One region of the Thermobispora bispora DSM 43833 genome, then DNA from elsewhere that is predicted to be linked to it. Evidence: riboswitches for the same ligand, from Rfam matches in the RefSeq annotation. Region 1 holds a riboswitch; each other region holds the start of a gene.

Region 1 (9,870 bases):
GACTGATCGGAAAATGCCGCCCACCGCCTCCTGTGCCGGTATCGCCCACCGGCACGCCGCCCCGCCCGCGGCGCACCGATTACCGCCCACTGCGACGAGAAAGTTTCAACCGCCCGTGGCGGGCCGCTGAGCGGTGACCAGGTACCCCGCCTCACCGACCGACGCCGCGCCGTACCGCGCGGCTCACTCGCGTTCGCAGGCGATGGCGTTGACGGCCGCGGCGGCGAGCGCGCTGCCACCGCGGCGGCCGTGCACCACCAGGTAGTCGAGGCCACTATGGACGAGGGCAAGCTTCGACTCGGCCGCGCCGACGAAGCCCACCGGGATGCCGAGCACCGCCGCTGGCCGGCCCGCTCCTTCGGCCACCAGCTCGAGCAGCCGGAACAGCGCGGTCGGCGCGTTGCCGATCGCGACCACCGAGCCCGCCAGCCGGTCCCGCCACAGCTCCAGCGCGGCCGCGCTCCGGGTGGTGCCGAGGCGCTCGGCGAGCTCGGGCACCCGCGGGTCGTTGAGCGTGCAGACCACCTCGTTGCCCGCGGGCAGCCGCCGCCGGGTGATGCCGGAGGCGACCATCTCGGCGTCGCACAGCACCGGCGCGCCCGCCCGCAGCGCGGCCCGCGCCCGGGTCACCACCTGCGGCGACCAGGCCAGGTCCCGGACGAGGTCGGTCATCCCGCACGCGTGGATCATCCGCACCGCGACCTGGGCCACCTCGGGTGGCAGGCCGTCCAGGTCCACCTCGGCCCGGATGGTGGCGAACGACCGCCGGTAGATCTCGGCGCCGTCCCTGATGTAGTCGAACGGCGGCCCGGCGTACCCGGTCACGGCCCCTCCTCCCGGTAACCGGTGGCGGTCGCCACCATCTGCCGCACCCGGCCGCGCGGCAGCCCGCAGCGGCGCTCACACCCGGACCAGTGCACCGGCACCTCGGCGGGCGCCGTCCGGGCGCGCACCCACGCGGCCGCGTCCGCGCGCACGTCGGCGAGCGCCCGGGCGCAGCCGGGCAGCCCGGTGCACGCGGTCACCCCCACCCACGGCGACCGCGGGTCGGTGACGAGCCCGGCCGCCACGAGGCCGTGCCGTACCGCCTCCGGGTCGGCCACGTCGCGGACCACGACCGTGCGCCACGGCGTGAACCGCACCTCGGCGGCGAGGCCGGCGATCGCGTGCGCCTGCTCCGGGGTGAGCCGCCCCAGCGGCACGAGGGCCTGTACGGCGAGCCCGCCCGACGGCTGCGCCACCACGCCCGGCTCGCGCGGCTGCGGCGGTGCCTGCCGTACCTCCCCGGCCGTGCCGCCGAGCGCGGCGGCGATCCGCGCCGGGCCGTCGGCGAGCTCGGCGATCCGCCACTCCGTGGTCCGCAGCCGCAGGAACGCCTCGGCCGCGTCGAGCATCGTCGGCACGGCCCGCTCCGGCGGCACCGCCAGCCCGGCGTCCCGCCCGGCGAGCAGCAACCGGCCCGCGGCGTAGGTGACGTCCGCATCCAGCCCCAGATCCCCGATCGAGAACAGGAACCGCCCGGGCAGCCGGGCCAGCCCCGGGCGCGCGCACAGCTCGCGGTCGAGCGCGTCCACCAGGTCCGCCTCCCCGAACGGGGAGGCCACGATGTTGCGCACCCGCTCGTGCGTGGCCGACGGCAGCAGGCCCGCGGCGGCGATGCGCGCGGCGAACGCCTCGGCCGCCGATCCCCCGCCCGGGACCGTCCCGGACAGGCCGCGGACCTGCACGTTCCCGCGCGAGGTGAGCTCGATGACGCCGTTGCCGAGGGTCGCCGCGCAGTCGGCGAGCACCCGCAGCTGGTCGGCCCGGATCAGGCCGCCGGGCAGCCGGACCCGGGCGAGCGGCCCGTCGGCGGCCTCGTGCACCTGCAGCGCCCCCGGACAGGCGTCGGGGCGGGTTCGTCCGGGAGCGTCGGGCTTGGGCACGAGATGGATGGTAACGCCGGATCTTGCCGTCGTAGGCTAAGGGCAGGCGGCGGTACGGAGGAAGCCGGTGCGAATCCGGCGCGGTCCCGCCACTGTCACCGGGGAGCGAACCCCAGCGATGGCCACTGCCCGTCCGGGTGGGAAGGCCGGGGCGAGCGTCGATCCGGGAGCCAGGAGACTCCGGCCGTCGTGACACCCCGCGACACGGGGCGAGGACCCCGAGGGAGGTATTGCGGCGTGCCCGTTGTTCTGCTGCTGTCCACGTCGGACACGGATCTGCTCAGCGCCCGGGCGAGCGGCAAGCCCTACCGGCTCGGCAACCCCGCACGGCTCTCCGTGGACGATCTGCCCGACCTGCTCGACGGCACCGACCTCGTCGTCGTACGCCTGCTCGGCGGTCGGCGGGCCTGGGAGGAGGGCCTCGATGCGCTGCTCGCCGGGCCGCGGCCGGTGGTGGTGCTCGGCGGCGAGCAGGTGCCCGACGCGGAGCTGATGGAGCTGTCCACGGTGAGCGGCGGGGTGTGCGCCGAGGCGCACGCGTACCTCGCCTACGGCGGGCCGGCCAACCTCGCCGAGCTGCACGCGTTCCTGTGCGACACGCTCCTGCTCACCGGGTACGGCTTCGCGCCCCCGCAGCCCACCCCCGCCTGGGGCGTGCTCGAGCGCGAGGCCCGCGACGTCGACGGCCCGGTGGTCGGGGTGCTCTACTACCGGGCCCACCACGTGGCCGGGAACACCGCGTTCGTCGAGGCGCTGTGTCGGGCGATCGAGGAGGCGGGCGGGCGGCCGCTGCCGGTGTACTGCTCGTCGCTGCGGGCCGCCGAGCCCGGCCTGATCGAGGCGCTGCGCGCGGCCGACGTGCTCGTGGTGACCGTGCTCGCCGCGGGCGGCACCCGGCCCGCGCTGGCGGGGGCGGGTGGCGACGACGAGGCCTGGGACGTCGGCGCGCTCGCCGAGCTTAACGTGCCGATCCTGCAGGCGCTGTGCCTCACCACGAGCCGCCGCGCCTGGGAGGAGAGCGACGACGGCCTCTCCCCGCTCGACGCGGCCGCGCAGGTGGCGATCCCCGAGTTCGACGGGCGGATCATCACGGTGCCGTTCTCGTTCAAGGAGTTCGACGCCGACGGCCTGCCGCGCTACGTGCCCGACCCGGAGCGCGCCGCCCGGGTGGCGGGCATCGCGGTACGGCACGGCCTGCTCCGTCGTACCCCGCCCGCGGAGCGGCGGGTCGTGGTGATGCTGTCGGCCTACCCGACCAAGCACGCCCGGCTCGGCAACGCGGTCGGCCTCGACACCCCGGCGAGCGCGGTACGGCTGCTCGCCGCCCTCGCCGCGGCGGGCTACGACCTCGGCGACGGCCTCCCCGGGGTGGCCGAGCAGGACGGGGACGCGCTCATGCACGCGCTGATCGCCGCGGGCGGCCAGGACCCGGACTGGCTCACCGAGGAGCACCTCGCGGGCAACCCGGTGCGGATCTCCGGCGCGGCCTACGCCCGCTGGTTCGCCACCCTCCCCGCCGACCTGCGCGAGGCGGTCGAGCGGCACTGGGGGCCGCCGCCGGGCGAGCTGTTCGTGCACGAGGGCGACATCGTGCTCGCCGCGCTGCGCGCCGGGAACGTCGTGGTGATGGTGCAGCCGCCGCGCGGCTTCGGCGAGAACCCGATCGCGATCTACCACGACCCCGAGCTGCCGCCGAGCCACCACTACCTCGCCGCGTACCGGTGGATCGCCGACGAGTTCGGCGCGCACGCGATCGTGCACCTGGGCAAGCACGGCAACCTCGAGTGGCTGCCGGGCAAGTCGGCCGCGCTCTCCGCCTCGTGCGCCCCCGACGCCGCACTCGGCGACCTGCCGCTGATCTACCCGTTCCTCGTCAACGACCCCGGCGAGGGCACCCAGGCGAAGCGGCGGGCGCACGCGGTGCTCGTCGACCACCTCGTGCCGCCGATGGCCCGCGCCGAGACCTACGGCGACATCGCCCGGCTGGAGCAGCTGCTCGACGAGCACGCCACGGTCGCCGCGCTGGACCCGGCGAAGCTGCCCGCGGTCCGCGCGCAGATCTGGACGCTGATCCGGGCGGCCCGGCTCGACCACGACCTCGGGGTGGCGGACCGGCCGCACGACGCCGAGTTCGACGAGTTCCTGCTGCAGGTCGACGGCTGGCTGTGCGAGGTGAAGGACGCGCAGATCCGGGACGGCCTGCACGTGCTCGGCCGGGCCCCGGAGGGCGCCGACCGGGTGAACCTCGTGCTCGCGATCCTGCGCGCCCGCCAGATGTGGGCGGGCCGCCGCGCGCTGCCCGGCCTGCGCGAGGCGCTCGGCCTCGCCGAGGACGGTACGGCGGGCCGGGCCGAGGTGGACGCGGCCGAGGCGACCGCCCGCGCCCTGGTCGAGGCGATGGAGGAGCGCGGCTGGGACGCGGCCGCCGCGCCCCAGGTCGCCGCGGCGCTGCTGCCGGACGCCGACGCCGACCGCCGGGAGACCGTGGCCAGGATTCTCGCCTTCGCCGCGACCGAGGTGGTGCCCCGGCTGCGCCGTACCACCGACGAGATCGACAACGTGCTGCACGCGCTCGACGGCGGCTACGTTCCGGCCGGGCCGAGCGGGTCGCCGCTGCGCGGGCTGGTGAACGTGCTGCCGACCGGCCGCAACTTCTACGCCGTGGACCCGCGGGCGGTGCCGAGCCGGCTCGCCTGGGAGACCGGGCAGGCGATGGCGCGGTCGCTGCTCGAGCGGTACCGGGCCGAGCACGGCACCTGGCCGCGCTCGGTCGGGCTGTCGATGTGGGGCACGAGCGCAATGCGCACCGCCGGGGACGACGTGGCCGAGGTGCTCGCGCTGCTCGGGGTGCGGCCGGAGTGGGACGAGGCGTCCCGCCGGGTGATCGGGCTGGAGCCGATCCCGCTCGCCGAGCTGGGCCGGCCGCGGATCGACGTCACCATGCGGATCAGCGGGTTCTTCCGGGACGCGTTCCCGCACGTGGTGGCGATGCTCGACGACGCGGTCCGGCTCGTGGCCGAGCTCGACGAGCCGGACGAGGACAACTACGTGCGCGCGCACGTGCGGGCCGACGACCGGGGCGACCGGCGGCGGGCCACGCTGCGGATCTTCGGCCCGGCGCCGGGCGCGTACGGGGCCGGGCTGCTGCCGCTGATCGACAGCCGCAACTGGCGGGACGACGCCGACCTCGCCGAGGTGTACGCGGTGTGGGGCGGCCACGCCTACGGTCGCGACCTCGACGGGGTGCCCGCCCGGGCGGACATGGAGAACGCGTACCGCAGGATCGCGGTCGCGGTGAAGAACGTCGACGTGCGCGAGCACGACATCGCCGACTCCGACGACTACTTCCAGTACCACGGCGGCATGGTCGCCGCGGTGCGCGCGCTCACCGGCCGCTCCCCCGCGGCGTACCTCGGCGACACCACCCGGCCGGACGCGGTGCGCACCCGCACCCTCGCCGAGGAGACCGCGCGGATCTTCCGCGCCCGGGTGGTGAACCCGCGCTGGCTCGCGGCGATGCGCGCGCACGGCTACAAGGGCGCGTTCGAGCTCGCCGCCACCGTCGACTACCTGTTCGGCTACGACGCCACCACCGGGGTGGTCGCCGACTGGATGTACGACCGGATCGCCGCGGCCTACGTGCTCGACCCGGAGAACCGGGCGTTCCTGGCCAAGTCGAACCCGTGGGCGCTGCACGGCATCGCCGAGCGGCTGCTCGAGGCGGCCGAGCGCGGCATGTGGGCGAACCCGGACGCCGGGATCCTCGAGGGCGTGCGCCGGGTCTACCTCGAGACCGAGGGCGACCTCGAGGACGCCACCGGCCGCTGAGCCGCTGCTTCCCTTTTGTCCCTCGTTTCCCCCGCCCCAGGCAGCAAGGACCCCAGGTGAGCACCATGACCGGACGTCTGTACGGAGTCGGCCTCGGCCCCGGCGACCCCGAGCTGATCACGGTGAAGGCCGCGCGGCTGATCGGCGAGGCCGACGTGATCGCCTACCACGCGGCCCGGCACGGCCGCAGCATCGCCCGCTCGATCGCGGAGCCGTACCTGCGGGCGGGGCAGATCGAGGAGCCGCTGCTGTACCCGGTCACCACCGAGACCACCACTCACCCCGGCGGCTACCAGGGCGCGCTCGAGGACTTCTACGCCGAGTGCACCGCCCGGCTCGCCGCCCACCTCGACGCGGGCCGCACCGTGGTCGTGCTGTGCGAGGGCGACCCGCTCTTCTACGGCTCCTACATGCACCTGCACAAGCGGCTCGCGCACCGCTACCCGGCCACCGTGGTGCCCGGGGTCACCTCGGTGTCGGCCGCGGCCGCGGTGCTGGGGCGGCCGCTGGTGGAGCGCGACGAGATCCTCACCGTGCTGCCCGGCACGCTGCCCGCCGGCGAGCTCGCCGACCGGCTGCGGCGCAGCGACGCCGCGGCCGTGCTCAAGCTGGGCCGCACCTTCGAGAAGGTGCGGGACGCGTTCGCCGCGGCCGGGCGGCTCGACGACGCCTGGTACGTGGAGCGGGCCACGATGGCCGGCGAGCGGGTGGCCCCGCTGCGGGAGGTCGACCCGGACGGCGTGCCGTACTTCTCGCTCGCGCTGCTCGCCGGGCCCGGCGGGGGCGCGGTCCCGCCCGAGCCGCCGCGGCCCGCGGTGGCGCCCGAGGTGGTCGTGGTCGGCCTCGGCCCAGCCGGGCGGCCCTGGCTCACCCCCGAGGCGCAGGAGGCGCTGGCGAGCGCCACCGACCTCGTCGGCTACGGGCCGTACCTCGACCGGGTGCCGCCGAACCCGCGGCAGCGCCGCCACCCCACCGGCAACCGGGTCGAGGCCGAACGCGCCCGGCACGCGCTCGAGCTCGCCCGCGAGGGCAGGCGGGTCGCGGTGGTCTCCTCCGGCGACCCGGGCGTGTTCGCGATGGCGAGCGCGGTGCTCGAGGCCGCCGAGGACTACCCGGACGTGCCGGTCCGCGTCGTGCCCGGCATCACCGCCGCCCAGGCCGTGGCCGCCCGTGCGGGCGCCCCGCTCGGCCACGACTTCTGCGTGCTGTCCCTGTCCGACCTGCTCAAGCCGTGGGAGGTGATCGCCGAGCGGCTCACCGCCGCCGCCCGCGCCGACCTGGTGATCGCCATCTACAACCCGGCCTCCCGCCACCGCACCTGGCAGCTCCCGGCCGCCCGCGACCTGCTGCTGGAACACCGCTCCCCGGACACCCCGGTGGTGATCGGCCGCGACGTCGGCGGCCCGGAGGAGAGCCTGACGGTGACCACGCTCGCCGCCCTCGACCCGGCCACGGTCGACATGCGCTGCCTGCTCATCATCGGCTCGTCGACCACCCGCGTCACCACGCGGGGCACCGTCTACACCCCGCGCCGCTACCCCTGACCACCCCGCCCGGCCGGGGCGGCCAGGTCGCGCAGCATCACCGCGAACACCGGCGCCCCGGGCAGCGGGTTCCGCTTCTCCGCCACCTTGCGCCACCCCCACTTCCGGTACGCGGCGAGCGCGGGCGCCGCGGCCGGGAGCACGGTCAGCGTCGCCCGCTCCTCGGTCCGCCCGGCGAGCAGCAGGTCGTGGATGCGCTCGGCCACGTGCCGCCGCCGCCACGGCGCCCGGACCAGCAGCTCGACCACCGCGAAGGTACGCCCCGGCCACTCCGCGGTGACCTCGTCGGGCAGCGGCGTCAGCAGGCCGCGCCACCACGGGGTGGTGGGCTGCAGCGTCACGCCGAAGCCGAAGCCCACCAGCCGCCCGTCCGCCCGCGCCGTGATCAGGCGGAATCCCTCCTGGCGGCGCTGCACGTCGAAGCGCTCGCGGAACAGCCGCTCGTGCTCCGCGCCCCACCGGTACGGCGGCTCGCCGTACACCTCGCGGTAGACCGCCGCCAGCTCCGCCACCGACTCGGCGGCCCGCTCGCCGTCGACCGTCTCAAACTCCGGCTCGGACAATCTCCCGCTCCCTGTGCGGCGCGGCCCGCCGCAGGTGGTCGCGCAGCCGATCGCGGAACTCCGCGGCCTCGCGGCAGTCCGGATGACGGCGGGCCAGCGCCGCGTCGAACCGCACGAACCAATCCACCACCAGCGATGATCGCGCCTCTTCTGCGAGCCGCAAAGCGCCGGTCGCCGCGGCCGCCGCCTCCGCGGGCTCTCGCTGGGAGAGCCGTACCCTCGCGAGCCGTATCTCGTCGAGGATCCGGCTGCGGGTGTAGCCCGGGACCCGGGCCGCCCGGGCGTTCGCGGTGTGCCGCTCGGCCCGCGCGGCGTAGCGTCGCCACCGCCGCGGCTCGGCGCTCGCGAGGGCCAGCTCGGTGTAGGCGTTGGCCGCCAGGCAGTCGACCTCGGCCTGATTGAGGTAGTGCAGCCAGTCCGGGCGGGGCTCGCCGCGCGCCTCCTGCCAGACCTCCACGCACGCCTCGGCGCTGCGCACGGCGTTGCCCGCCTCCCGTTCGCCGAGGTGGGCGTAGGCGCGGGCCTCCAAGCCCAGCAGCTCGGCGCGCACCGCGTCGTGGGCGACACCGTGCGGCAGGCCGTACAGCGCGGTGCGGGTGAGGTTCAGGCTGTCGGTGTAGTTGCCCAGCGCGGTGGAGAGCTGGGTCATGTCCCCGATGATCTTCGCGCCGAGCGCCGGGGCCGCCGCCTCCCGGCAGGCGTGCAGGGCGAGTACGTAGTGGCGCTGCGCCATGCCGTGCAGCCCTTGGTCGTACGCCATCCATCCGGCGAGCTGCGCGAGCTCCGCGGCCGCCTGGAACAGCCGCCGGGTGGTCTCGGGGTCGTGCCGCTCGGTCAGGCTTTCGGTGACCGCGTTCAGCCGGCCGACGACGGCCTTGCGCCGTAAACCTCCGGCGCCGGACGCGTCCCAGCGGCGGAACAGCACGATCGCCTGTTCCAGCTCGCTGATCGTCTCGGGCGTTGGCTCGATCGCGGCGGCCGGCGCGGGTAGGCCGACCACCCACTGACGGATTGGTTGCACCAGTGCGGATCCGCTCAATACCGCCAACCCGGCGACCACCTGCCGCCGGGACACGATGTCGTAGGCGGAGAAACCCTCCAGCATGCGCACGGCCTGCTCCTCGGTCAGCGAGAAGTCGAACGGCGCCGAGGAGTGCGCGAGGCGATCCGCCCGGCCGGGCACCGGCGCGACGTCGGCCAGCAGGGACTCCAGCTCCGCCGCGCTGACCTTGAGCAGCGCGGCCAGCCGGGGACGCAGCCACGGCTGCGGCTCGGTCTCGGCCCGCTCCCAGCGAGCCACGGTAGAGCGTTCGACGTGCAGCGCGTCGGCAAGATTTTCCTGCGTGAGGCCGAGGGCCTTACGCCGCTGAATAAACCGGACCCGCTTGAGGTGCACAATCCTCACCCCCGGTCCCCGCCTTTACCCGGGCGGCCAGATCATGAATGTGCCCTGGTCACCGCCTACGATGCCGCATTTTCGCCCCATTCGATGCCCAAAACCGCTCTGGAGCCGCCCCTTGCCCCACTGGTTTGCTGCCTGCGGAAAGACGGCGCGTCAGGGAGGACGCACGTGTGCAACGGCGACGGAACGGGTCACCTGCTCGATGAGCATCATGCGGTCGGGAGCGCAGTGCTGCGCCGCAAATCCGGCTACTTTGATAAAACGGATGAATTGCAAAAAGGCTACCCCACTCCCGCATTTTCCGCGAAAGAGACATCAGTCCCATCCTGCCGGTACGCCCCGGTTATGTGGAGTTGCCGGTGGCTCCGATCGCCCCCTCGCTCGCGCGTTCCCACGTCTCCCGCGCGCTGGCGTCGTGAGGGCTGGCGCGACTCGACGACACCGTGCGGCTCGTGGCGAGCGAACTGGTGACGAACGCGATCAAGGCGAGCGGGTGGACGCCGCCCGGCGACGACGCGGCCGCCCCCGCGGCCGCCGTACCGCAGGCGCACGGCACCATCTGGATCGGCGTGTATCGGTCCCTGTACGACGTGGTCGTCGAGGTGTGG
Region 2 (9,870 bases), 1.5 Mb from region 1:
GAGCGCGCTCACCCGCTCGACGAGGAGCGCGGCGGCGCGGCGCATCCCGTGCGCGACCGCGTCCGGATCGGCCTGGTGAGCGCGGCGTCCGGCGGATCCGGGGTGAACGGGGCGCGGTGCCCGGGGCCGCGGAGGGCGAGCGCGACCTCGCGGGGCATCTCCGCCACGTCCCCGCGGGCCAGGACCAGGAGGCACCGGTCCCGGCCAGGTGGGGCGGGGGAGCGGAGCGGGGCGTGCCCCGGACAACGCGAGGGCCGAGCGCCCACCGCTCCGGGGTGCCGGGCCGCCGGTGGCGCCCGCGGTCCAGGGTGCGCACCGGGCCGTCCCAGGCGAAGGCGTCGAGCAGCTCCAGGGTTCCGCCGGGCGCGCCGGTGAGCAGGAGGCCGAGCCGGTCGGGGTCCCCGAGCACCGCGCGGATCCGGGCGGTGAGCCGGTCCCGGCCGCCCCGGACCGGCAGGCCGAGCAGCCGGCCGGCGCGGCGCAGGTCCTCGGCGGCGAGCCCGCGGGTGCAGGCGCCGAACGGCCGGCCCAGGCCGAGCGGCGCCGGGCACCACCGCGCCACGGCCGGGGCGAGGACGATCCGGCCGTCCGGGCCGGGCCAGGCGATCGCACGGTCGTAGAGGTGGTGCAGCCAGCGCCGCACCTCGCGGGTGCGCACCCCGGTGAAGGCGGCGAGCCTCGCCTCGCCGGCCGGGCCGTCCAGCGCGAGGCGGGCCTGGATCAGCTCGAGGGCGGGGAGCGGGAGGTCCCGGATGACCTCCAGGACGGCGAGGTCGTCGGTGAGCCGGGCGGCGAGGGCGCCGAGGTCGCTGGGCCACGGCGGCGCCATGGCGTCCGGCCGGTTGGCCAGGATGCGGGCGAGCCGGTCCTCGCCGAGGGTCGTCAGCCAGCCGAGGAGGTCATGGGGCATCGTCGATCCCTCCGGAGCCGCCGGGAGGCACCGTCACGCCCGCCGTACCCGGGGCGGTGCCGAGGCGGGCGGCGATGCCGGGCCGCGGGGCGCCGAGGGGAGCCGGGCGCCGGGTTGACGGCGCGACCACCGTGGGCGGGCCGCGCACCGCGCCGTGCGGGCGTCACCGTCCGATCTCAGCACATGGCCGCATGGTGGCGCGGGCATTTCCGCGGATCGGGCGTCGCGCGCGTGCCGGGGCGCGTCGTCCGGCGGGCGGTCGGCGGTCAGCCGCCGAGCACCGCCCAGACCGCCTTGCCGCGCGGGGCCACCGGGCACCACCCCCAGCGGACGCTCAGCGACTCCACGATGTGCAGGCCGAGCCCGCCGGGCTCGAACGGGGAGGGATCCCGGAGCACGGGCGTCCCGGGCCCGGGGTCGAAGACGACGCAGGTGACCAGCCGCCCCCGGCGGACCAGGGCGAGCCGGATCACCTCCCGCCGGGGTCCGCCGCAGAGCGCGAGGCCGTGCCGCAGCGCGTTCGTGACCAGCTCGGAGACGACCAGCCCCATGCCGTCGGCCAGCCCGGTCATGTCCCAGCCGGCGAGGGCGCCGAGCGCGAAGTTCCGCGCGGACCAGACGGATTCGGCGATCGGGGAGAGGACCAGGGTGGCGCTGACCGGCGGTGACCCGGGCTCGATCAGGTCTCGGGCCGGCTCCGGCCACCAGACGATCGGTGGCCACCAGTCGAGCAGCGGCGATCGCGCATGGCCACGGGTCACGTTCGCGGGCTGCACGAGATCATCATGGTCGATGCGAACGTGCGACTGCAAGAGCGGATGCACGTGCAAGAGACCGCGGGAAGCGCTACCTTACTTCCCAACATCCTGGATCGAAGGGGGCGATCTTTGACAGACTTGAAGCCAGTCCAATAAACGGAGGAAAAGGACGTGTCGATAGATCCGCCCGGTTCCGTTTCCACCGTTCGGCGCATCATGCTCGGGGCCAGCCTGCGGAGGCTGCGCGAAGCACGCGGACTCTCCCGTGAGCAGGCCGGGTTCCACATACGGGCCTCGGAGTCCAAGATCAGCCGGATGGAGCTCGGCCGGGTCGGGTTCAAGACGCGTGACGTCGAAGACCTGCTCACCCTCTACGGCGTGCACGACGGCGCCGAACGGCGCAGTCTGCTGGAGATGGTCCGGGAGGCGAACGCGCCTGGCTGGTGGCACAAATACAACGATGTGCTGCCGGACTGGTTTGTCACATATGTCGGCTTAGAAGAGGCCGCGAGCCTGATCCGCACCTACGAGGTGCAGTTCATTCCCGGGCTGCTCCAGACCGCCGAATACGCCCGGACGGTGTACAAACTCGGCAATCCGGAGGCTTCGGACGACGAGATCGAGCGGCGCGTGCATATGCGATTGCAGCGGCAAGAGCGGTTCACGCGCCCCGACGGTCCGAGGCTCTGGGCCGTCATCGACGAGGCCGCGCTCATGAGGCGGATCGGAGGGCGGGAGGTCATGCGCGAGCAGATCCAGCACCTGCTCGACGTGTCGGCGCTCCCCAACATCACCCTGCAGGTGATGCCCTTCGAGTACGGGATGCACACGGCCGAGGGCGGCGCGTTCACCATCCTCCGCTTCCCGGAGCGCGAGCTCTCCGACGTCGTCTACGTCGAACAGCTCTGGGGTGCCCTGTACCTGGACAAGCCCGAGGAGGTCGACCCGTACCTGCGGGCGATGGAGCAACTGTGCGTGGCGAGCGCCACGCCGCGGGGCACCGTGGAGCGGCTCCAACAGCACCTCAAAGACCTGGACAAGTGAGATCGGATATGAAGCCGTACAACGGTATGCCCGCCAAGGACCTCAAGGGGGTCACCTGGCGGAAGAGCGCCTACAGCAACTCCCAGGGCAACTGCGTGGAGCTCGCCGAGCTGCCGGACGGCAGCGTGGCGGTCCGGAACTCGCGCGACCCCGACGGGCCGGCCCTGATCTACACGAAGGAGGAGATCCGCGCCCTCGTGCTCGGGGTCAAGGACGGCCAGTTCGACAGCCTGCTGGTCTAGCCTTCCCGTGCACGCACGCCGCGTGCACCCGGCGCGCACTCTTCGCAGCCGGCGGATCCGGGTGGTGTGCCACCGATCCGGCACGGGTGACCCGCCCACGCGCCTCGGGGCCCGTGATACCGGATCACGCGATGCGCGTGCCCGGTCGCCGGAGGTGTCCTCTCCACGGTTCTCGTCGCTCCCGGTGGCCGAGTGACCGGCCGGCCACGGCGTTCCGCACCTCCCGATCCGTAGCCGATCCGGACGACGAACCCGCCCTGATCGCGCACGGGATCCCGGGTGACCGGCCCGGCCGGGCACCGGCCGCACCGGTGGGCGCGATCCCCGTTCCACGGCATCGGATCCCACCTGCCCGCACCACGGTTCCGCGTACCCGAGGACCCGGGGCGCACCGGCCAGGCCGGGCAGGGATCCCCATAACGCGGCCCCGCCCCGGCTGACGCACCGGCCCGTAAGGCGGGACGCCCGGTAAGACGCGGCGTACGTCCGGTTGGTACTGTTGCCTCCGGAACGCGTCGTGCAGCGAAGTCCGGTGGGAATCCGGCGCTGTCCCGCAACTGTGATGCCCCCTCCGGGGACGAGCCAGGTCGCCTGCACGCCGCGTCGACGTGGCAAGACCCTCGCGGAAAAGGGTGACCCGTCGATTTTCGCGGGTCCTCGTTTCCCCCGGACCCAGGAGGACCAGTTCGTGAGGCCGGTACGCGTGGCCATCGCGGGCGTGCTGCTGGCGATCCTCGGCCTGGCCGGATGCGGTCGGCCGGCGGGCAACGCCCCCGAAACCCCCACTCCGAGCGGCTCAGCCGCAGGTTCCTTCCCCGTCACCGTTCAGGCCGGCAACGGGCAGGTGACCATCGCCGGGCGGCCTGAGCGCATCGTCTCGCTCTCCCCGACCGCCACGGAGATCCTCTTCGCCATCGGGGCGGGAGACCAGGTCGTCGCCGTGGACGAGCAGTCCGACTACCCGCCCGAGGCGCCCCGGACGTCCCTGTCCGGCTTCAAGCCCAACGTCGAGGCGATCATCTCCTACAAGCCAGACCTGGTCGTGACGTCCACCGACGCCAACGGCGTGGTCGACGGCCTCACCAAGGTCGGCGTCCCCGTGCTCGTGGAGCCCGCGGCCAACCGGCTCGACGACACCTACGACCAGATCATGGACCTCGGCGCGGCGACCGGGAACGGCGCCAAGGCCGCCGAGGTCGCGGCGGACATCAAGCGGCGGATCGACGAGCTGGTCGCCAAGGCCCCCAAGGGCACAGGCCTGACCTACTACCACGAGCTCGACAACACGCCCTACTCCATCACGTCGAACACGTTCCTCGGGCAGATCTACGCGATGTTCGGGCTCGAGAACATCGCCGACAAGGCGCCCGACGCGGCCGGCGGATACCCGCGGCTGTCCACCGAGTTCATCGCCGAGGCCGACCCCGATCTGATCTTCCTCGCCGATGTGAAGTGCTGCGGCGAGAGCGCCGAGACCCTCGCCAAGCGGCCCGGCTGGGCGAAGCTCTCCGCGATCAAGAACAAGCGGGTCTTCCAGCTCGATGACGACATCGCCTCGCGCTGGGGTCCCCGGGTGGTGGAGTTCGCCCGGGCCGTGAGCGAGGCCGTGCAGAAGGCCGCGGGCTGAGGCCGCCCATGACGACGCGGTCGCGGAGCCGGCCGCTCCTGCTCGTCTCGGCCGCCCTGGTCGCCAGCCTCGCCCTGGGCGTGACGGCCGGGGCGGCCGGCATCCCGCCCCGGGGCATCGCGCTCGCCCTGCTCGACCTGCTGCCGTTCGTCACGGTCGACTCGGGCCTGACCCCGGTCGAGCAGGGGCTGCTCTTCGAGCTCAGGGTGCCCCGGGTGCTGCTCGTCGCCATGGTCGGCGGGCTGCTCGCCATCGCCGGCGCCGGCTACCAGGGGGTGTTCCGCAACCCCCTCGCCGACCCGTACCTGCTCGGCGCGGCCGCCGGGGCGGGGCTCACCGTGACCCTCGCCGTGGTGTTCACCCGCGGCGGCGGGCTCACCGTCCCGGCGGCGGCCTTCGCCGGCGCGGTCGGCGGGGTGCTCCTCAGCTACACGCTCGGCCGTACGGCGGGGCGGGGCGGCGGCACGGCCACCCTCATCCTCGCCGGCGTGGCCGTCTCCTCGTTCCTCACCGCGCTCCAGGCGTTCGTGCAGCAGCTCAAGGTGGACGAGCTCCAGCGGATCTACGCCTGGATCCTCGGGGGCGTCGGCGGCGGCTGGGACCAGCTCCGGATGATCGCGCCGTACGCCGTGCTCTCCAGCGCGGTGCTCCTGCTGCACGGGCGGCTCCTGGACGTGCTCTCCGTCGGCGACGAGGAGGCCACCAGCCTCGGCCTGCACGCCGGGCGCACCCGCGTGGCCGTGCTGCTCGCCGCGTCGCTCGCGACCGCGTCGGCCGTCGCGGTGAGCGGGCTCATCGGGTTCGTCGGGACCGTGGTCCCGCACGCGGTGCGCCGCCTCGCCGGCTGGTCGTACCGGACCGTGCTCCCGCTCTCGCTGCTCGGCGGCGCGGCCTTCCTCGTCCTCGCCGACCTGGTGGCGCGGCTCGCGCTCGCCCCGGCCGAGCTGCCGATCGGCGTGGTCACCGCGTTCGTCGGCGCGCCGTTCTTCATCGCCGTCCTCCGGGCGACCAAGCGGGAGGGCGTATGAGCACGGCCGCACCACCGGTCCTCACCGGGCCGGCCGGGGTGGAGGTGCGCGGCCTGAGCGTGCGTCTCGGCGGCCGGCCGGTGCTCACCGACGTCGGGCTCTCCGCCCCGTCCGGCGGCTGGCTCGCGATCATCGGCCCGAACGGCGCCGGCAAGTCCACCCTGCTCAAGGCGATCGCCGGGCTGATCGGCCGGACCGGCGAGGTCCGGGTGGCCGGGACCCCCGTCGACCGGCTGCGCCACCGGCAGCGGGCCCGCCTGATCGCCTACGCGCCGCAGAGCCCCGCCCTGCCGCCCGACATGACCGTGTACGAGTACGCCCTGCTCGGCCGGACGCCGTACATCCCCTACCTCGGCCGGGAGAGCGCGCCGGACAAAGAGGTGACCGAGTCGGTGCTCGAGCGCCTCGGCCTGACCGGCTTCGCCTCCCGCCCGCTCGGCGAGCTCTCCGGCGGGGAGCGGCAGCGGGTCGTGCTCGCCCGCGCCCTCGCCCAGCAGGCCCCCGTGCTGCTCCTCGACGAGCCGACCACCGCGCTCGACCTCGGCCACCAGCAGCAGGTGCTCGAGCTCATCGACCGGTTGCGCGTCACCGACCGGCTGACCGTGGTGACCACCCTGCACGACCTGAGCCTCGCCGGGCAGTACGCGGACTCGCTCGTGCTGCTCGCCGGAGGCCGGGCGGTCGCCGCCGGCCCACCCGGGCGGGTGCTCACCGAGCCGCTCCTCACCCGGCACTTCGGCGCCCAGATCCGGGTGGAGACCGGCGCCGACGGCAGGCCCATGGTGTTCCTGGTCCGGCCAGAGGCGCAGTGATCGGCCGGCTCTCGCTCACCCACCGGATCGAGGACGGCATGCGGATGGGCATGCTGCTGTGGCGGTTCGGGCCCGGCTGGCGGATGATCTCGTCGGCCGTGCTCGGCGGCGGGATCGGCCGCCGGGAGTGGGTACTGAACGCCCAGGTGAGCAAGGACTACGCCCGGATGGACCCGGTGGACCACCTGCGGGAGCTGAGCCCGGACGGCCCCGGGGTGGGGATGCTCACCGCCGCCGTGGTCGACCGCCACACCGTCGCGGAGGACGCGGGGTGCGCGGCGGTCGCCACGGTCGGCCTGGGGCACCCCACCTGGGCGGCGGAGCCGCCCGCCGCTGCTCCGGCGGGGCCCGGCGCGCCGGGGGAGGGGCCGCGCCCCGCCGCCGCGGGCGGCGGGGCGGGGCAGGCCGCGCTCCGGCCGGGCACGATCAACATCATCGTGGCCGTCCCGGTGGCGTTCTCCGACGCCGCGCTGGTGAACGCGGTCATGACCGTGACCGAGGCGAAGACGCAGGCGCTGCTCGAGGCCGGGTTCCCGTGCACGGGGACCGCCTCGGACGCGGTCTGCGTCGCGGTCCGCGAGCACGGGCCCGCCGAGCCGTTCGGCGGCCCCCGCTCCACCTGGGGCGCGCGGATCGCCCGCGCCGTGCACCGGGCGGTGCTCGACGGCGCCCGCGACTGGCGGCGCCGGATGGGCGGGTAGGCCGGGCCGCGGCCCCGCTCCGGCGCGGGCGGGGTGCCGGGCGGCCACCGCGGCGGCAGGGCGTAAGCTCACCGCGTGGCGGAAGCCACGGGTTCCGGTCGGACGACGGGCAGCGAGGCGAACGATGAGCAGAGTGATCCTGGTCACCGGAGCGGGCGGCGCGGCCGGGCAGGCCGTGGTACGCCGGTTCACCGACCTCGGCGACACGGTGATCGCGGTCGACAGGTCCGGCGCCCACGGGTGCCTCGCGCTCGATCTGCTCGACCGGCCGGCCGTACAGGGGCTGGCGAACCGGATCGCGGACGAGCACGGGCGGGTCGACGGGGTCGTCCACCTCGTCGGCGGGTGGCGCGGGGCCCCGTCCTTCGCCGAGACCGACCTCGCCGACTGGGACTTCCTCCACGACGCGCTGATCCGGACCCTGCAGCACGTCTCCCTCGCCTTCGAGCCGCTGCTGCGGCGCAGCGACAACGGCAGGTTCGTCATCGTCTCCGCGCGCGCCGCGCAGCGGCCCTCCCAGCGGGACGCGGCGTACGCCGCGGCCAAGGCGGCCGCGGAGGCGTGGGCGCTCGCTTTCGCCGACGCGCTCCAGGACACCCGCTCGGCCGCCGTGATCCTCGTGGTGACCGCGCTGGTTCACGATGCGATGCGGGCCGCCGAGCCGGGCCGGTCGTTCGAGCGCCACACCGACGTGAACGACCTCGCGGTGGCGATCACGGACCTGTGGGACCGGGAGCCCGGCGCGGTCAACGGCCGGCGGATCGACCTGACGCCGGCCGGCTCCGCGCGATGACCGAAGGGGGACTTCTCGTGGCAACCGATGCCGTACGGCGGCACGACCCTGCGATCAAGGCGTTCGCCAGCGACAACTACGCGGGGGTGCACCCCGAGGTGCTCGAGGCGATCGCGCTCGCGAACGGCGGGCACCAGGTCGCCTACGGCGACGACGTCTACTCCGCGGCGCTGGCGGACCTCTTCCGGCGGCACTTCGGCGACCGGGCCGAGGCGTTCCCCGTGTTCAACGGCACGGCGGCGAACGTGGTGGCCCTGCGCTCGATGTGCGCGCCCTGGGAGGCGGTGATCTGCCCGGAGACCGCGCACATCAACACCGACGAGGGCGGGGCCCCCGAGGTGACCGGCGGCCTGAAGCTGCTGACGGTGCCCACGGAGGACGGCAAGCTCACCCCGGAGGCGATCGACCGCTACGCGCGGGGCCTGGGCGACGTGCACCGGGCCCAGCCGCGGGTGGTGTCGATCTCGAACGCGACCGAGCTCGGCACCGTCTACACCCCGGACGAGCTGGCGGCGATCTGCGACCGCGCCCACGAGCTCGGGCTGCTCGTCCACGTCGACGGCGCGCGGCTCACCAACGCGGCGGCCGCCCTGGACGTCCCGCTCCGCGCGATCACCACCGACGTGGGGGTGGACGTGGTCTCGTTCGGCGGGACCAAGATCGGGCTGCTGTTCGGCGAGGCCGTGGTCGTGCTCAACCCCGCGGCCGCGCGCGGCCTGCCGTACCTGCGGAAGACGCTGATGCAGCTCCCGTCGAAGATGCGGTTCGTCGCCGTGCAGTTCGAGGCGCTGCTCGCCGGGGACCTCTGGCTGCGCAACGCCCGGCGGGCGAACGCCATGGCGCGGCGGCTCGCCGACAAGGTGCGGGACCTGCCCCGGGTGACCGTGGTGCGCCCGGTCGAGGCGAACGCGGTGTTCGCCGTGCTGCCCCGGGACGTCGCCGACCGGCTGCGCAAGCGGTACCGCTTCTACAACTGGAGCGACCGGCAGGCCGGCACGGGCGGCGAGGACCTGGTGGAGGTGCGCTGGATGTGCGCCTTCGACACCACGGAGGAGGACGTCGACGCGTTCGCCGCGGCGCTCGCCGAGGAGCTCGGCCTCTGACCGGGGCCCGGTCCGGGCGCGGCCACCGGCGCGGGGGCATGCGCCCTCGCACCCCACGCCCGGCGCTCCGCCGCGCGGCCCGGTGCCGCCGGCGGGCGCGCGGCCCCGCGGTGAGGCCGCAGGCGGCGCGGCGTTGTCAAGAGGCGGCCTTGCCATGGGGCCGCAGGCGGCGCGCGGCCCTGCCATGAGCTCGAAGGCGGCGTGGAGCCCCGGCGCGATGAAAGTTTCATCGGCTTCCCGGCGGGCCGGGCCGCGGGTGGCCTCCCGGCGGCCGGGCGGCGCGCTCAGGGCAGCGGCTCGGCTCCCCGGTCGGCGAGCATCCGCTTCATCAGCGTGACCTCCGCGTTCTGCGAGTCCACGATGTGCTGCGCCATGTCGCGCACCTCCTCCCGCTTCGAGAGGCGCAGCACCCCCTCGGCCATCTCCACCCCGCCCACGTGGTGGCGGATCATGAGCTGGAGGAAGAGGATCTCCGCCTCCCGGCCGGTGGCCGCGCGCAGCCGCTCCATCTCCTCGGGGGTGGCCATCCCGGCCATCAGGCCGCCCGTCGCGGGGCGCGGGCTCGCCGTGGCCCCGCCGCCGTGCCCGTGACCCGACATCCAGGCCATCGGCGGCCGGCTCGAGGCCTGGCTGAGGCCCCACTGCTGCAGCCAGCCCATGAATACGCCGCGCTGCGTGCTCTGGGTGGTGATGATGTCGTAGGCCAGCGTGCGGAGCGCCTCGTCGGTGGTCTTGCCGCGCACGATGAACGACATCTCCACGGCCTGGGCGTGGTGGATCGCCATGTCGCGGGCGAACCCGGCCTCGGGCGAGGCGTCTCCGGGCGCCCCCCACCTGCCGATGAGCAGCGCG
Region 3 (9,870 bases), 1.2 Mb from region 1:
CGCAGCAGCCCCATGACGGTGACCCGCGAGCCGACGTCGAGGAACGCGGTCGGCTCGTCGAGGACGATCGCGGTGGGCTCCTGGGCCAGGGCCCGGGCGACCATGACGCGCTGGCGCTCCCCGTCGGACAGCTCGGTCGCCTGCCGGTCGGCGAGGTGGAGCGCGCCGGCCGACTCCAGCGCCCAGGCGACCGCGGCCTCGTCGGCCTCGGTGAGACGGCCGGTGAAGCCGGTGTGCTGGTAGCGGCCCAGCCCGGCCACCTCCCAGGCGGTGAGCAGCGGCGGCAGGTCGCGCTCGGTGAGCACGACGGCGAGGCGGCGGGCGCGTTCCGCCGCGGTCAGCGCCCTGATGTCGGTCCCGTCCAGGAGGACCGTGCCCGCGAGCGGCGGCTGCAGTCCGGTGAGGGTCCGCAGCAGGGTGGACTTCCCCGCCCCGTTCGGGCCGATGAGCACGGTCAGGTCGCCTGGGGCGGCCGCGGCGTTGAGCCCGGTCAGCACCCGGTGCTCGGGCCGGCCGCGGCGGGCGGGGTAGCCCACGGCGAGGTCGTGGAGCGCGAATCCGGTGGTACGTCCGGTCATACGGCGACTCCGATCCGGGCGGCGCGGCTGCGGAGCAGCACGGTGATGACCACGGGGGTGCCGATCAGGGTGGTGATGGCGTTGAGCGGCAGGACGGCGCCAGCCCCGGGCGCCTGGGTCGCCACACAGCACAGCAGTGCCGTACCGGAGCCGAGCAGCATGACCGTGGGCATGAGCACGCGGTGGTCGGCGGTGCCGATCAGCAGCCGCGCGATGTGCGGTACGGCCATGCCGAGGAAGGCGATCGGGCCGCAGCAGGCGGTGACCGCCCCGGCGAGCACCGAGGCGACCAGGATGGTGACGGTGCGGGTGCGGCGCACGTTGACGCCCATGGTCCGGGCGTACCGCTCGCCCAGGAGCAGGGCGTTCAAGGGCTTCACCCCGGCCAGCGCGGCGGCGAGCGCCCCGGCGCAGACGGGCACGAAGACCGCCAGGTCGTCCCAGGTGGTACCGGCGAACGAGCCCAGTCCCCAGGCGAGGTACTGCTGGGCGAGCCGGGGGTCGGTGTAGGTCAGCATCAGGCTGATCAGCGAGACCGTGGCCGCGCCGATCAGCACCCCGATGACCAGGAGGGTGGAGAGCGAGCGGACCCGCCGCGAGAGCAACAGGACGAGCACGAGCACCGCCGCCGCGCCCGCGGTGGCGGCGAGCACGATCCCGATCCGCCCGAACCCCGCCACGCCCGCGGTGAACATCCCGCCCGCGCCGCCCACACCGGTGACGACCAGTGCGACGCCCAGGCTCGCGCCGGAGCTCACGCCGAGGATGTACGGCTCGGCGAGCGGATTGCGGAACAGCGTCTGCATCTGCAGGCCGGCCGCGCCGAGCGCGGCGCCGGCCACGAGCGCGGTGACCGCCCGGGGCAGCCGGACGGTCCACACGATCGTCTCGACGCCGGGGTCTCCGTCGCGGGCCAGGGCCGCGGCCACCGCGCCGAGCGGCAGCGGGGTCGAGCCGACCGTGACGGCGAGCCCGAGGCCCGCCACGGTGAGGACGGCCAGGGCGATGAGCACGCCCGCCCGGCGGCGGGCGGCCCCGGCCCGGGTGTCCAGCGGGCCGTTCACTTGGTGAGCCGCCGGTAGAACGTGAACTCGTGACCGGGGGCCAGCTCGGGGTGGAGGATCGCGATCAGGTCGGCGAGGATGAGATCGGGCCGGGCCACCCCGCGCTCGTAGTAGTCGTTGCCGCCGCCGGGGCCGAGCACCTTGTTGGCGGACCACACGTTCCCGTCCTGGACCGCGGTGAGCTTCGCGTACCGCGGGTCGGCCTGCTCCACATCGGCGAGGGTCCGCCACGTGTTCTCGATGACCAGCCACGTCGGGGCGTGCCCGGCCTTGGCGAGGACCGTCTCCAGGTCGAGGGAGATGCTGCCGGTCCCCTCGGTGCCGGCCCAGGCGTAGGTCCCGCCCGCGTCCTTCAGCAGGGTGGCGGCGTAGCTGCCGCCGGCGGGCATGTACCACTGGCCGGAGTACATCGTGCCGAGCAGGACGGTGGCGGGCTTGACCCCCTTGGCCTTCTCGGCCAGCGCGGTGTACTCGCGCTCGACCTTGCCGAAGATCTCGGCGGCCTTCGCCTCGGTCCCGGTGAGCGCGGCGAAGAACTTGATCCATTCGGCGCGGCCCAGCGGGGTGGACTCCAGCCACTCGGCGTTCTCCAGGATCTTGATCCCGGCGTCGCGCAGCGGGCCGTACGCCTGCTTCTCCATGCCGTCGCCGACCAGCACGTCGGGCCGGGCGCCGATCACCTTCTCGATGTCGATCTCCTCACCGGAGGCGTACTCGATGATCGAGCCGGACCGGACCCGCTGCCACACCTCCGGTGAGGTGACGTACCGGACGGTGGGAATGCCCTTCAGCAGGTCGAGCGCGCCGAGGTCGGCGAGGAACGGCAGGTGCGTGGTGGAGGCGGCGAAGAGCGACCGCACCGGTACCTCGACCATGACCGCGCCGGCGAGGTCTCCGGTCGGCCGGGGCGCGGGCGTCCCGCACCGCACCAGCACGTACTTCTCGGGCTTCGCCCCCGGAGAGGGTTGCTTGACGGTGATGACCTGGTAGTTCTTCGCGTAGGTGATCGTGAAGTTCGTCGCGTGCCTCAGCGTCTGCTTCACCGGGAAGTAGTCGGTGTTCGCGTCGTAGTGCGACACGCACCGGCCGGTGTCCGTGGACGCGGCGACCGGGTCGCCGGAACGCTCCGAGCCGCACGCGGCCAGGCCGACGAGCAGGGATACCGCAAAGGACAGGACGAACGTCTTACGAGGGGAACGCATCGTTCTTCTCCCGGGGGTGACGTGCCCGGCGCTCCGCGACACCGGACACGGGACGAAGGGACGGTGATCCCCCGGAGAGAAATGATCTTGGAAAGCGTGAACCGCACGCCGAAGGCCGCGTGCCGCGCGCAGGCGCGCACCGTGAAGCCCAAGGCCGCGACATGGCCGCCACCATCCTCTCTCGGGGAGATCCGCCCCGATTTCCGCGAGGAGGCGAACAGGTGAGTCTCCTGGCTGACGGCTCAAGCGCCTCCCCCGGCCTTCCCACCCGTGTCGGGCAGTGGCGTATTCGGGATCGGCTCGCCGATCACAGTGGCGGGACCGCACCGGATTCACACCGGTTTCCTCGGCCCTGCTCGCCTTTGCGCCTATGATGCCACGCCGTTCTTGCGCCGGGTGGGCGGCCGCGCGCGGCGGGACGGGGACGGCCGGCCGGTCCTGGGCGCTCGGCCGGCGGCCGGGCACGCCGTCCGGATGGGCAGACCGCCCGGAAGGCGGGCGCGCAACGCCTGCGGCTCTTGTGACGCGCCACCGGTTCTCGCCGGTGCGGAGACGGGTCGCCATGCGCCCGCGGCCGGTGGGACGGCCGTGCTCTTCCCGGCCGTCGCGCTCCCTCACCCGGGTCGCGGGATGGCGCCGGGCGGAACCTCGCGCACGCCCGGCCGGCGCGTCGAGCCCGCAGACAGGCGACCGGCACCCGTGATTTCCGGGCACGGTCAATAAATAAGGGGTACGGCCGACGAAACCGGCGAGCGGCGTGCAGCCGTGCGCACGGATTGACCCTCGTTATCGTCCCGATCGCGTAAACCGGGTTCGCCGGGCGCACCGCCTGACATAGTGTGTGGTCGCGGAATGTTCCGCGACCACAGATGTGCTTCCAGCATTCACCTGAGGTATGCCCATGACGCGGCGGCGACCGCGATCAGAAGGCAGAGGCGAATGGTCCGGGGGGTGCTGTCCACAACATCCCGGACCATTCGTGCCACCTCGGCGATCCACGAGCCGAACTCCGGGTCACGGACTTCCTGACGGCGTCCCCCGCGTCCGCGGGGCCTCACGGTGGTTATGGCGGCCCCCTTTTTCCATCGCTGCGCTCAGCTCAATAACGCTCCCGGTTCTCACCTGCCGGCCTGATTCCGCGCCATGGCGCGGCGCGGAACCCGGAACCGATATGCCGATCTGGCGGGGGATTATTTCGGCCCGGGGCTTCATGGTCACAGGTGCCCGTCACATACGCAATGTATTCCGGCACGGATTCTTCGATCCCTACGAAGAGTGACCGCCGAATCACAGCATGCTATGGCAATTGATTCTGATATGTTCCAATAAGGGCGTTTTATTGTCTGAAATGTCCGCTGGCTCTTTCCGAAGATTTTGCCGGGCACGCGACACGCCGTCATCGTCCCGCGCGGGGATCACCGCGCCGGTCCACCGGCCGGGCCGTACTCGAAGGCTCACGGCCGGGCCGTACCCGGAGCCGCCGCCGCGCCCACCAGGCCGGAAAGCCGCGCCGTACGCCAGCTCGAGGGCCGCCGTACGCCGGGCCGGGAGCCGGGCGGTACGCCGGGCCGGGACGGACGGGTCAGGACCGCCCGGCGGACGCGCGGGCGATGAGCACGCCGGCCACGATCAGCGCCGCGCCGAAGACGAGGAAGCCGATGTCATAGCCGAGCTGATGGGGGCCCGGGCGGACGTGGTGCACCCCGAGGATCTGGTGGTCGACCAGGCCTTCGACCACGTTGAACAACCCCCACCCGGTGATCATCCAGCCGAACAGCTCCCCGAGGCGGTGCGGCGCGGCCCGGGAGAGCATCGCGACGCCGGCGATCACCAGGACGAGGCACAGCGCGTGGAACGCGCCGTCCCCGATCATGTTGAGCCGCAGGTCGTCCGGGTACCAGCCGCTGAGCATGTGGTGCCAGCCCAGCAGCTGGTGCAGCACGATGCCGTCGATGAAGCCGCCGATGCCGAGGCCGAGCACCAGTCCGGCGGGGCGCACGGATGCCATGACGAGTCGTAATCATATCAATACATTCCGTGAGCGCCGCGCATTCACACGCCATCGGCGCCGCCGACCGCCGTGATCATGCACCGGGCTCCGCCCGTCCGCCGCCCGCGCCGGTCCTGTCCGCCGCCGGGCCCGGCCCGCCGCGGCTCTCCGGGCCGCGGGCCGGAGGGGTCAGCCGCAGAGGTCCCGGGCGAGGTGGTCGATCCGCCACATCACCGACTCCACCAGCTCGTCGGTGATCGGGGCCCCGGAGCGGACCTCGGGCAGGTCCCGCCGGTGGACGATCACCAGCCTGCGGTGCCGCTCGTCGATGTCGCGTTCGCCGAGCACCACGCAATCACCCCGGACGAACACGACGGCCGCGTCCGGATCGGCCGACTCCAGGAGCTGCCGGACGCAGTCCGGCTCCACCAACGCCACGCTCGGCACCGGTCCTCCTTTCCGGTACGGCACGGCCGGGAAGCCTCCGGCTACAGCAGGCGGCTCCCGACGCCGGTCACAAGCCGCTTGATGCGCTCCACCCCGCCCTCCGGGCTGAGCGGCGGTGTCTCCATGCCCGCACGGCCGCGCAGGCCGTCGAGCACCTCGCGGAGCGCCTCGGTGGCGCTGTACCGAGGGCGCCACCCCAGCTCGGTCCGGGCCCGGGTGGTGTCCATGATCGGCAGCCGCAGCAGCAGATCGACCATGCCCGGCGCTGCCGGGATCAGCCGGGCCTGCCAGCCGGCCGCCACCGCGCCCCGGACCAGCCAAGCGGGCACCCGGACGCGCCGCGCTCGGAGCATTTCGGCGAGCACGTCACCGTCGATCACCGGGTCGGCGGCGATGTTGAACGCCCCGGAGACCGGCCGGCGCAGCACGAGCCGGTAGGCCTCGGCGGCGTCCGCGGTGTGCACCAGCTGGAACCGCATGCCGGGTATGTCCGGTACGATCAAGCCGGGCCGTACCACGCGCTGGGGCATGAGCGGTCCGGCGAACAGCCGCCACTGCTCGGTCGCCGACTCCCGCTTGACGATGAAGGCGGGGCGCATGCGCACCACGCGGATGCCGGGGTGCTCCCGCTCGAAGGAGTCGAGCAGCCGCTCGACGTACGCCTTCTCCCGGGAGTACGCCGCGCCCGGCCAGCCGTGCGTCGGCCAGCTCTCGTCGATGGCCCGGTCCTGTGGCCCGGGTGAGTAGGCGCCGACGGAAGAGGCGCAGATGAGCGTGGAGACACCGGCCTCCGCGGCGGCCCGGAAGACCCGTGTGCTGCCGATCACGTTGGTCTGCCAGGTGGCCGCCGGGTCGTGCGTCGGGCCGAAGATCCACGCCAGGTGCACCACCGCGTCCGCGCCCGAGAACATCGGCACGAGGTCGGCCGTGCGCACGTCGCCCGTGCGCCACTCGACCTTCGCGGGACGCCAGCTCGGCTCCCGCCGCGCGACGCCGACGATCGAGGTGACCTCGGGGTCGCATTCCAGGGCGGAGATGAGACTCGTTCCGACGTTCCCGGTCGCACCGACCACCACGATCCGCATATCTCACGGTTTCCCTCGAGGTACCGTCCCAAACGGGGCATTCGTCGTGTCACTCCTGGCGAACCAGGGAATGAAGTGGTGATGCGGGAAAGCGCTACCTAGGGGGACCAAGTTCTCAATCTGATTGGAGAGGCGGCACAGGCGCATGGCTCAGATCGTCGGCGGTGGACGGCCCGTCAATGACGCCGAACGGCGGGTCATCGCGCACCTGCGCGACCACGCGCCCGACGACTGGCTGCTGCTCCACAACATCGAGGTACCCCGCGGCCCGGACCTGTTCGAGATCGACGTGGCCGTGCTGACCGGCCACTCGCTCTGCGTCATCGACGTCAAGGGGGCCCGCGGCCGGTTCGAGGTGGTGGGCAACCGGTGGTTCCCGCAGCACCGGGAGGCGTTCGGCTCCCCAGTGGCGAAGCTCCGGGGCACCGCCCGGGCGCTCAAAGGGCTGCTCGTCGACCAGCACCGCGAGCTCGAACGGCTCTACGTGGACAACATCGTGGTGCTCACCGCGCCCGGCGCCGTGCTCATCGACCCGACCGGCCGGGACGCCCGCCACGTCACCGACATGGACGGGCTCATCCCGATGCTGAGCGACGTGTCCCGGGTCCGGCACGGGTGCAGCCGGGACGCCCGGCCGTACCGGAAGGCCGTCCTCGAGGCGCTCAACGCCACCGTCCGCCGCTCCACCGCCCCGCCGCGGTTCGGCAACTGGGAGGTGGAGGAGGAGCTCGGCGGGGACAGCCGGGTCACCGAGTACCGGGCGGTCAACGCCACCACCCCGGTGAGCGAGACCGTGCTGCTCCGCGTCTACCGGGCCGACCCGCTCGCCGAGGAGCGGCGCCGGCTCATCGAGCAGCGGCGGATCGCCAACGCCTACCAGGCGCTCGCCAAGATCCCGCCCCACCCGTGCGTGGTCCGCTCCCGCGACTTCTTCGCCATCGACGACGAGAGCCGGTTCGTGCTCGTCCTCGACGACGTGCACGGGCGGGCGCTCCACCTGCACCTGGGCGACCGCCGGATGAGCCTGGAGACCAAGCTCGACATCATCGAGGACATGCTCGCCGGGCTCGCCCACGTCCACGCCAACAAGGTCATCCACCGGGCGCTCACCCCGGCGTCGGTGCTGGTCACCCCGAACGGCCGGGCCATGCTGACCGGGTTCGACTACGCCAAGCCCGGGCCGCGCAAGCACACGGTCGCCAACGAGCTGCCGAACATCCTCGACGTGCACTACGTCGCCCCGGAGTGCCGGACCCGGCCGGATCGGATGACCCCCGCCGCCGACGTCTACGCCGCCGGGGTCATCGCGTTCCAGCTCCTCACCGGGGAGCTGCCCACCCCCGGCGGCGACGGGGAGGCGGTGGCCGACGGCGTCGCCCCGCAGATCATGGATCTGCTCCGGCGGATGCGCGACCCCACCCCGGGCAAGCGCCCCGACGCGGCGACCGCCCTCGCCGAGCTGCGCCAGGCCCGCACCGTTCAGGTACGGCAGAGCCGCGGCGGCCGCTTCATGCGCCGGGTGCGGACGGCGCTGCGCCGGCTGGCCGGCCGCTGACGCCGGCCCGCCGAACACGGCGATGCCTTCGGTGTTGGCCCACGGGCGTTCCCGGCGGCGCGGGCGATGCCGCGCCGCGCCGGCGGCCCGCCCCGCCGGGCGGCGCATCGGTGCCCGCGCCACGGACCCGTCCCGCGCGCCCGCCGCCGGGCCGGCGCGGCGACGCGCGTTCCCCGCGCTCAGTCGTAGGGCCAGGTCCAATCGCGGATCTCCGGCGGGTCCTCGCCGTGATCGCGGGTGTACGCCCGGGCCCGCAGCCGGGCGTCGACCATCGCCTGCCGGAGGTGGCTCGCGGTGGTGCGCAGGCCGGGCACGCGGTCGATCACGTCCATGACCAGGTGGAACCGGTCGATGTCGTTCATCATCGCCATGTCGAAGGGCGTGGTCGTGGTGCCCTCCTCCTTGTAGCCCCGCACGTGCAGGTTGTCGTGGCCGTTCCGCCGGTAGGTGAGCCGGTGGATGAGCCACGGGTAGCCGTGGAAGTTGAAGATGATCGGCTTGTCCGTGGTGAACAGGGCGTCGAACTCGTGGTCGGACAGGCCGTGCGGGTGCTCCGAGGGCGGCTGCAGGCACATCAGGTCGACCACGTTCACCACCCGGACCCGCAGCTCGGGCAGGTGGGCGCGGAGCAGCGCGGCGGCGGCGAGCGTCTCCATCGTCGGGACGTCCCCGGCGCACGCGAGCACCACGTCCGGCTCGGCCCCCTCATCGGTGGAGGCCCAGCGCAGGATGCCGGCGCCCCGGGTGCAGTGGGCGATCGCCTCGTCCATGCTCATCAGGTCGAGCACGGGCTGCTTGCCCACCACGATCACGTTGACGTAGTCCCGCGAGCGCAGGCAGTGGTCAGCGACCGAGAGCAGGGTGTTGGTGTCCGGCGGCAGGTAGACCCTGACCACGTCGGCCTTCTTGTTCACCACCACGTCGAGGAAGCCCGGGTCCTGGTGGCTGAACCCGTTGTGGTCCTGCCGCCACACGTGCGAGGTGAGCAGGTAGTTGAGCGACGCCACCGGCCGCCGCCAGGGGATCTTCTTCGCCGACTCCAGCCACTTGGCGTGCTGGTTGAACATGGCGTCCACGATGTGGATGAACGCCTCGTAGCAGTTGAACAGGCCGTGCCGCCCGGTGAGCAGGTAGCCCTCGAGCCAGCCCTGGCAGAGGTGCTCGCTCAGCACCTCCATCACCCGGCCCTCCCGGGACAGGTGCTCGTCGGTGCCGAGCACGGCGGCGTCCCAGGCCTTGTCGGTCGCCTCGAACACGGCGGAGAGCCGGTTGGACGCGGTCTCGTCCGGGCCCATCAGCCGGAAGTTGCGCGGGTTGGCCGCGATCACGTCCCGCAGGTAGCTCCCCAGCACCCGGGTGGGCTCGCTGCAGGTCACCGCGGGCTCCTTCACCGGCACCGCGTAGTCGCGGAAGTCGGGCAGCACCAGCGGCACGAGCAGCTCGCCGCCGTTGGCGTGCGGGTTCGCGCTCATCCGCCGCTCGCCCTCGGGCACCTCGCCGAGGACCAGCGGGGTGGGCCGTCCCTCGGCGTCGAACAGCTCCTCCGGCCGGTAGGAGCGCATCCACTCCTCCAGCATGCGCAGGTGCTCGGGGCTGGTGCGGACCTGGGCGAGCGGCACCTGGTGGGATCGCCAGGTGCCCTCCACCGGCACCCCGTCCACCTCCCGCGGGCCGGTCCACCCCTTAGGCGTGCGCAGCACGATCATCGGGAGCCGGCGCTCCCGCCCCGCGGTGTACTCGTCGATCTCCGCGAAGACCTCGTCCAGGGTCCGGGCCATCAGCGGGTGCAGCTCCGCCGGGTCGTCCCCGGCGACGATGTGCACCCGGTACCCGTACCCCTCGAGGAGCTTGACCAGCTCCGGCTCCGGGATGCGCGCCAGCACCGTCGGGTTCGCGATCTTGTACCCGTTCAGGTGCAGGATCGGCAGCACCACCCCGTCCCGGCCTGG

What was found. Region 1 has a riboswitch for cobalamin ahead of cobN (cobaltochelatase subunit CobN). Riboswitches for the same ligand answer to the same signal wherever they lie in the genome.
Region 2: another riboswitch for cobalamin. It lies ahead of TBIS_RS06165 (ABC transporter substrate-binding protein); the one in region 1 lies ahead of cobN (cobaltochelatase subunit CobN).
Region 3: another riboswitch for cobalamin. It lies ahead of TBIS_RS19620 (ABC transporter substrate-binding protein); the one in region 1 lies ahead of cobN (cobaltochelatase subunit CobN).

Annotation. Positions count from the first base shown of each region.
Region 1 covers NC_014165.1:2,916,626-2,926,495, forward strand. The annotation lists gene TBIS_RS12345 (cell division protein SepF) at 1-6, shown strand, start outside; gene TBIS_RS12350 (precorrin-8X methylmutase) at 184-825, opposite strand; gene TBIS_RS12355 (nitrate/sulfite reductase) at 822-1,925, opposite strand; cobalamin riboswitch at 1,984-2,105, shown strand; gene cobN (cobaltochelatase subunit CobN) at 2,163-5,753, shown strand; gene TBIS_RS12365 (precorrin-2 C(20)-methyltransferase) at 5,819-7,297, shown strand; gene TBIS_RS12370 (GNAT family N-acetyltransferase) at 7,288-7,860, opposite strand; gene TBIS_RS12375 (helix-turn-helix transcriptional regulator) at 7,841-9,265, opposite strand; gene TBIS_RS12380 (ATP-binding protein) at 9,715-9,870, shown strand, end outside.
Region 2 covers NC_014165.1:1,393,079-1,402,948, forward strand. The annotation lists gene TBIS_RS06135 (hypothetical protein) at 1-45, opposite strand, end outside; gene TBIS_RS19745 (ATP-binding protein) at 1,177-1,686, opposite strand; gene TBIS_RS06155 (helix-turn-helix domain-containing protein) at 1,885-2,712, shown strand; gene TBIS_RS06160 (DUF397 domain-containing protein) at 2,721-2,954, shown strand; adenosylcobalamin (AdoCbl) riboswitch at 3,452-3,599, shown strand; gene TBIS_RS06165 (ABC transporter substrate-binding protein) at 3,643-4,581, shown strand; gene TBIS_RS06170 (FecCD family ABC transporter permease) at 4,590-5,609, shown strand; gene TBIS_RS06175 (ABC transporter ATP-binding protein) at 5,606-6,421, shown strand; gene TBIS_RS06180 (adenosylcobinamide amidohydrolase) at 6,418-7,122, shown strand; gene TBIS_RS06185 (SDR family NAD(P)-dependent oxidoreductase) at 7,247-7,915, shown strand; gene TBIS_RS06190 (threonine aldolase family protein) at 7,912-9,018, shown strand; gene TBIS_RS06195 (DUF305 domain-containing protein) at 9,303-9,870, opposite strand, start outside.
Region 3 covers NC_014165.1:4,081,508-4,091,377, forward strand. The annotation lists gene TBIS_RS17430 (ABC transporter ATP-binding protein) at 1-578, opposite strand, end outside; gene TBIS_RS17435 (FecCD family ABC transporter permease) at 575-1,642, opposite strand; gene TBIS_RS19620 (ABC transporter substrate-binding protein) at 1,639-2,844, opposite strand; cobalamin riboswitch at 3,048-3,215, opposite strand; gene TBIS_RS17445 (DUF2243 domain-containing protein) at 4,427-4,852, opposite strand; gene TBIS_RS17450 (hypothetical protein) at 5,024-5,281, opposite strand; gene TBIS_RS17455 (NAD-dependent epimerase/dehydratase family protein) at 5,323-6,366, opposite strand; gene mads6 (methylation-associated defense system protein kinase MAD6) at 6,512-7,921, shown strand; gene TBIS_RS17465 (phosphoketolase family protein) at 8,101-9,870, opposite strand, start outside.